2 regions of the Vibrio sp. RC2502 genome follow, and region 1 is predicted to be linked to the other one. Evidence: riboswitches for the same ligand, from Rfam matches in the RefSeq annotation. Region 1 holds a riboswitch; the other holds the start of a gene.
The links. A riboswitch is a leader RNA that binds a small molecule or an ion and turns the genes downstream of it on or off. The one in region 1 is predicted to bind thiamine pyrophosphate.

Region 1 (3,670 bases):
CGCTACACAGCGCAGATGAAGTGTTCTTATTCCAGCCAGACAATATCGAATGGTCGGTGCAAGACATTGCTGATCAATGCAAGCAGCCAGCGTTTGTCGATGCCGATATGGATAATTTTGTAGCTAAAATCGTCGAACGTGCTCAGCCTGGAGACCAAATTCTGGTAATGAGTAACGGTGGCTTTGGTGGTATTCACGGAAAACTTCTTGAGCAGTTAAAACTAAAAGCCTGATTGATATGCACAACAAAATACAACCCTCTCAGAAAAAAGCCATCACGTTGGCATTAACGGGTGCCTCAGGTGCTCCTTATGGCCTTCGTCTTTTAGAATGTTTGGTCGCGGCGGATTATCATGTCTACGTTCTGATTTCTTCGGCGGCTCGCGTTGTGATGGCAACCGAACACAACCTTAAGCTGCCAAGTGGGCCAGACGCCGCAAAGCAAGCGCTGGTGGAACATCTCAACTGTGATCCAAATAACATCACTGTTTGTGGTAAAGATGACTGGTTCTCACCGGTAGCGTCTGGCTCAGCGGCACCAAAGCAAATGGTGGTTTGCCCATGTTCAGCAGGAAGTGTTGCGGCGATCGCGCATGGTATGTCGGACAACTTGATCGAACGGGCGGCTGATGTGGTAATGAAAGAACGCGGGCAACTGTTGCTCGTGGTTCGTGAAACGCCATTTTCAACGCTGCATCTTGAGAACATGCACAAGCTATCGCAAATGGGCGTCACCATCATGCCAGCGGCTCCGGGCTTCTACCATCAGCCAAAGAGCATTGAAGACTTAGTGGACTTTATGGTGGCGAGAATTCTCGACCACTTAGGTATTGAGCAAGGTTTAGTGCCTCGTTGGGGCTATGACCAGCGCTCGTGAGCTGATTGTGTAACCACTCAAATACCTTTACAATCCATCCAACTCATCGGGGAGCAAACCCATTTTGCATTGAGTCAATCAATGCATTTGGGCGCTGAGACCTAAGTGCTTTACTAGGGACCCGTATTACCTGAACCAGATAATGCTGGCGTAGGAATTGAGTCTGGATATTGGAAATCCTTAATAGCCGCCTCAAACCCTGTGCCGCTCAACTTATTTCTCTGAAATACTCATGGAGAGCGAGCAGTGAAAACCACTCTAAATCTGATTGCCTTAGCTGCAATCACCTCTACTTCAGCGTTTGCCGCTGAAAACACATTAACCATCTATACCTACGACTCTTTTGCCGCAGATTGGGGGCCGGGTCCTAAAATCGAGCAAGCTTTTGAAGCAAAATGTGGCTGTGACGTTAACTTCGTAGCGTTGGACGATGGTGTGTCGATCCTGAATCGTCTTCGTCTTGAAGGCGGTAATAGCAAAGCCGACATCGTGTTAGGTTTGGATAACAACCTGATGGCTGAAGCGAAGAAAACCGGTCTGCTTACCGAGCACAATGTGGATACGGCCAACACAGTGTTACCAAACGGTTGGAGCGATACGACGTTTGTACCGTACGATTACGGCTACTTCGCGTTTGTGTACAACAAAGAGAAACTGGCTAATCCGCCGAAAAGCATGAAAGAGCTGGTGGAAACGCGCGACGATTTGAAAGTGATTTATCAAGATCCGCGTACGTCAACGCCGGGCCAAGGTTTGATGCTGTGGATGAAATCCATTTATGGCGACGATGTGACGCAAGCGTGGCAGAAGTTAGCAAGCAAAACCGTAACGGTCACGAAAGGTTGGTCTGAGGCGTATTCTATGTTCCTAAATGGTGAGTCCGATTTAGTGCTTTCTTACACCACCTCACCTGCGTACCACTTAATTGCGGAAAACGATTCGAAGTTTGCGACGGCGAATTTTGCTGAAGGTCACTACATGCAAGTTGAAGTAGCCGCCAAAGTGAAACGGTCAAAAAATTCAGAACTTGCTGATCAGTTTATGAATTTCATTTTAAGTGATGAGTTCCAGTCAGCGATGCCAACGGGCAACTGGATGTACCCAGTTACTGACGTTGAGTTACCTAAAGGTTTTGAAACCTTGAGCGTTCCAAGCAAGTCGTTGAGCTTTAGTGCTGATGAAGTGGCAAAAATGCGTAAGTCTTGGATTCGCGAATGGCAAAGTGCACTGACGTTTTAGCTGACGTTTCCACCCTCATCTGAATGAGATAGGTTTTACCTTTGAATTCTGTTCCAAAAATAGGTTTAGGGGTCGCGATGATCATCGCGACCTTTGTTATTTCTGCCCTAGGTGCTTTGATTGTTCAAGCCCCTTCACTTGATGTGTCTGTGGTATGGGACGACCCGTATTATCAACATGTCACCAAGTTCAGCTTTTACCAAGCTTTTCTTTCCACATTGCTCAGTGTTGGTTTTGCCATTCCAGTTGCGCACGCGCTTTCGCGTCGCCAATTTTTGGGTAAATCATTACTGCTTAAGCTATTTGCATCGACACTGGTTTTGCCGGTTTTGGTTGGTGTTTTTGGGCTATTAGCTATTTATGGCAACAGCGGTTTGTTAGCGCAGTGGCTGCAAGGTTTCGACACCAAACTTCCATTTTCTATTTATGGTTTGAATGGCATCTTACTTGCCCATGTGTTCTTTAATTTACCTTATGCGGCACGCTTGCTGCTGCAAGCCTTGGAGTCTATCCCTGCTGAGCAACACAAGCTGTGTTCGCATCTTGGTATGAGCCATTGGGATAAGTTTCGCTGGGTGGAATGGCCGCGTTTAAGGCAGCAACTTCCTCACGTTTGTGGCTTGGTATTTATGTTGTGCTTCACCAGTTTTGCCACTGTGATGGCGCTGGGTGGCGGGCCAAAATCCACCACTATTGAGCTGGCAATCTATCAAGCGATTAAGTTTGATTTTGATTTGCAAGCTGGTGCGTTATTAGCGTTGTGGCAGATGCTGTTGTGTGGACTACTTGCGATCGGAGTTCAGAAGTTAACAAAGCCTGTTGCTATCAGTGCTGGCAGCACATCGGTACAGCAATTTTTAACGAAGGATCATGGGTGGTCAAAAGCTTGGGATAGCTTTTGGATCATAGGTGCCTTTTTACTGGTGATACCGCCGTTACTGATGGTGTTACTGAGTGGTATCAACCAACAAGTTTGGACGGTGTTAACCGATGAACGTTTTTGGTCTGCGTTATCTAACTCGCTCAAAGTTGCAGGGTTAGCCAGTGCGCTTGCGGTCGCTGCGGGAGTGTCTATATTGTTGACCAGTCGCCGTTGGCGTTTGCAGTATAAAAATACGCGAGCTGATCAGATAGAGTTAATCGGTACCATTATTCTAGTGACGCCGGGGCTGGTGATTAGCACTGGCCTATTCTTACTACTGCGATCATTTACCGATGTTTTTAGCTTGGCGTTTTTTGTCGTGATTTTGGTGAATGGTATGATGGCTTTGCCTTACGTGATCAAAACGCTAGCGCAACCGATGCTGCACATTGAGCAACAGTATCAGTATGTCTGTGCCAGCTTAGGCATGCGTGGCTGGCAACGATTTAAAGTGGTGGAGTGGCAGGCGCTGCGCAAGCCGTTTGCACATGCGTTTGCGATCAGCTTTATGTTTGCAATAGGGGATTTAAGCGCGATAGCGCTGTTTGGTGGACAAGAATTTCGTACCTTACCTCTGTATTTGTTCCAGTTGCTTGGCAGTTATCAGATGGACGCCGCTGCGGTGGTGTCCG
Region 2 (3,670 bases), 370 kb from region 1:
GATCCGGTGGTTCTGAATGGAAGGGCCATCGCTCAACGGATAAAAGGTACTCCGGGGATAACAGGCTGATACCGCCCAAGAGTTCATATCGACGGCGGTGTTTGGCACCTCGATGTCGGCTCATCACATCCTGGGGCTGAAGTCGGTCCCAAGGGTATGGCTGTTCGCCATTTAAAGTGGTACGCGAGCTGGGTTTAGAACGTCGTGAGACAGTTCGGTCCCTATCTGCCGTGGGCGTTGGAAGATTGAAGGGGGCTGCTCCTAGTACGAGAGGACCGGAGTGGACGAACCTCTGGTGTTCGGGTTGTGTCGCCAGACGCATTGCCCGGTAGCTAAGTTCGGAATCGATAACCGCTGAAAGCATCTAAGCGGGAAGCGAGCCCTGAGATGAGTCTTCCCTGATACTTTAAGTATCCTAAAGGGTTGTCGGAGACTACGACGTTGATAGGTCAGGTGTGTAAGTGCTGTGAGGCATTGAGCTAACTGATACTAATTGCCCGTGAGGCTTAACCATACAACACCCAAGGGGTTTTGATGGACTCGAAGCAAGAACAGAATTGAATGTGTAGAGAACACAAAAACAGCTTTCCGAATTAAAGAATTTGCTTGGCGACCATAGCGTTTTGGACCCACCTGACTCCATTCCGAACTCAGAAGTGAAACGAAATAGCGCCGATGGTAGTGTGGGGTTTCCCCATGTGAGAGTAGGACATCGCCAGGCTTTAAATTTAGACTTAGGTCTAACCAGTGCGGAGCGGTAGTTCAGTTGGTTAGAATACCGGCCTGTCACGCCGGGGGTCGCGGGTTCGAGTCCCGTCCGCTCCGCCACTTATTTCAAAGACCTCGCTTTTGCGAGGTTTTTTTGAATCTACAATGTGATAAACTGTAGATACTACAGGGGTGTAGCTCCAATTGGCAGAGCAGCGGATTCCAAATCCGCGTGTTGGGAGTTCGAATCTCTCCACCCCTGCCATATTTAAAGCCTCAGTCGAAAGACTGGGGCTTTTTTGTATCTGTAGATCTGAGCTGAAGAGATCTTTCTATCTTCAAGTAGTACTTAAACGAGATATGTTTATCTAAACCGCAAATTCCCCTAAGGGTTCTTCCTATGAAAAATTGCTTGGAACGTATGTAAAAGTGACTCCTGTAACTTTTAAATATTTTAGTGGTTTTAAAGCGATTATATTGTCGAATTCTAAGATTGTGTTACCGATGACTGAGCGATTTTGATTACAATATCATCAGAACTTATTGGGGGAATTATGGGGCAGTTTTCTATTTTAGGCTTTATCGCACTCGGTGGGGCAATCGGTGCGTGTTCTCGATATTTAGTGTCTGAGTTTTGTGTCTTACTTTTCGGGCGGGGCTTTCCTTACGGTACGCTGACTGTTAACGTTGTTGGCTCTTTCATTATGGGGTTGCTCATTGCTGCATTTGAAAGTGAAATATTAGCAACTGAACCATGGAGACAAGTGATTGGCCTAGGCTTCCTTGGTGCGCTTACCACCTTTTCAACATTTTCTATGGATAACGTACTGCTTATGCAGCAAGGTGCTTTCTTTAAAATGGGTTTAAACATCTTATTGAATGTTGTTCTTAGTATCTCGGCGGCTTGGATCGGTTTCCAATTATTGATGCGTAGCTAGCAAAAGTAACGAAAATGTAATCAGGTCGGCTTGGTTTAACCAAGCCGTTTTTATATACTGGCTTCACTTGTCGGAGTGCCATAAGGCTGAGACCGTTAATTCGGGATCCGTTGAACCTGATCAGATTAATATCTGCGAAGGGAACAAGAGAAGATACCTACACCAGACAACGTCTGGCTAACCTATCAAAACGTCGAATGCAGTAATAGACAAAGAGTGAGCACCTGAACTCTAATCGTCCATAATTCGACCCCTCTTGTCGCATCTATCCGCCAAGCATTTTTATCCCAATACTTTTTATCTAGAATAACAAGCAAGGAAAAATGCTATGTCGAGTCGCAAACAAGCGAGGCTGGAAGCAAAACAGTTTATTGATACTCTCTCGGTACAGCCGTACCCAAACTCAACCAAAGTGTATGTAGAGGGTTCTCGTCCTGACATCCGAGTGCCAATGCGTGAAATTTCTTTGGCTGATAGCCTAATTGGTGGCACCAAAGAGGCTCCAATTTTTGAGCCGAATGAGCCTGTACGTGTTTATGACACCTCTGGTGTATATACCGATCCAGATTACGCTATCGACCTTTACAGTGGCTTACCAAAGCTTAGAGAAGGGTGGATTGAAGAACGCAATGATACTGAAATCCTTGAAGACGTGAGCTCTGTTTACGCAAAAGAGCGTCTTGACGATGAAACCTTAGATGATTTGCGTTATGGCAACTTACCACGTATTCGACGAGCTAAAGCCGGAAAATGCGTCACTCAACTACACTATGCTCGCAAAGGCATTGTTACTCCGGAAATGGAATACATTGCACTGCGTGAGAACATGGGGCGCGCTAAATATCGCGATGACGTGCTGACTCAGCAGCATCCCGGCCAAAGCTTCGGTGCAAATCTACCTAAAGACATTACTGCAGAATTCGTTCGTAAAGAAGTCGCAGAAGGTCGCGCCATCATTCCTTCGAATATCAATCATCCAGAATCTGAACCAATGATTATTGGCCGTAACTTCTTAGTTAAGGTGAATGCCAATATTGGTAACTCATCGGTCACGTCTTCAATCGAAGAAGAAGTGGAAAAACTTGTCTGGGCGACACGCTGGGGTGGCGATACCGTGATGGACCTTTCTACCGGCCGTAACATTCATGAAACTCGCGAATGGATTTTACGCAATAGCCCGGTGCCAATTGGTACGGTTCCTATGTATCAGGCTTTGGAGAAAGTAAATGGCATTGCTGAGAACCTGAATTGGGAAGTCATGCGCGACACGTTAATCGAACAAGCAGAGCAGGGTGTTGATTACTTTACTATCCATGCTGGTTTACTACTTCGCTATGTTCCAATGACTGCGAAGCGAGTGACGGGGATTGTTTCGCGTGGTGGTTCGATTATCGCTAAGTGGTGTCTAGCGCATCACCAAGAAAGCTTCTTATACACCCATTTCCGCGAGATCTGTGAAATTTGTGCGAAGTACGATGTCGCTCTATCTCTTGGTGATGGCTTGCGTCCTGGCTCGGTTGCAGACGCGAACGATGAAGCGCAATTTGCAGAGCTGCGTACGCTCGGCGAGTTGACGAAAATCGCATGGGAATATGATGTACAGGTCATCATTGAAGGCCCTGGCCATATTCCAATGCACATGATCAAAGAGAATATGGACCAACAGTTGGAACACTGTCATGAAGCGCCGTTCTACACCTTGGGTCCTCTAACGACAGATATCGCTCCGGGTTATGACCATATTACATCCGGTATTGGCGCGGCGATGATTGGTTGGTATGGCTGCGCTATGTTGTGTTACGTGACCCCTAAGGAGCACTTGGGGCTTCCAAATAAAGAAGACGTTAAAACCGGTATGATCACCTACAAGCTAGCTGCGCATGCTGCGGATTTAGCAAAAGGGCATCCGGGAGCACAAGTTCGTGACAATGCCTTATCAAAGGCGCGTTTTGAATTCCGCTGGGAAGACCAATTTAACCTCGCTTTAGACCCCGATACGGCACGTGCATTTCATGATGAAACGC

Region 2: linked by a shared signal. The riboswitch ahead of thiC (phosphomethylpyrimidine synthase ThiC) and the one ahead of thiB (thiamine ABC transporter substrate binding subunit) in region 1 are both predicted to bind thiamine pyrophosphate.

The regions. Positions count from the first base shown of each region.
Region 1 is NZ_CM141453.1:307,161-310,830, forward strand. Features, by position in the region: gene mpl (UDP-N-acetylmuramate:L-alanyl-gamma-D-glutamyl-meso-diaminopimelate ligase) at 1-233, shown strand, start outside; gene ACYJZR_RS01510 (flavin prenyltransferase UbiX) at 239-877, shown strand; TPP riboswitch at 915-1,051, shown strand; gene thiB (thiamine ABC transporter substrate binding subunit) at 1,124-2,116, shown strand; gene thiP (thiamine/thiamine pyrophosphate ABC transporter permease ThiP) at 2,158-3,670, shown strand, end outside.
Region 2 is NZ_CM141453.1:3,248,299-3,251,968, reverse strand. Features, by position in the region: rRNA gene ACYJZR_RS15185 (23S ribosomal RNA) at 1-514, shown strand, start outside; rRNA gene rrf (5S ribosomal RNA) at 606-721, shown strand; tRNA gene ACYJZR_RS15175 (tRNA-Asp) at 752-828, shown strand; tRNA gene ACYJZR_RS15170 (tRNA-Trp) at 897-973, shown strand; gene crcB (fluoride efflux transporter CrcB) at 1,263-1,646, shown strand; TPP riboswitch at 1,708-1,806, shown strand; gene thiC (phosphomethylpyrimidine synthase ThiC) at 1,975-3,670, shown strand, end outside.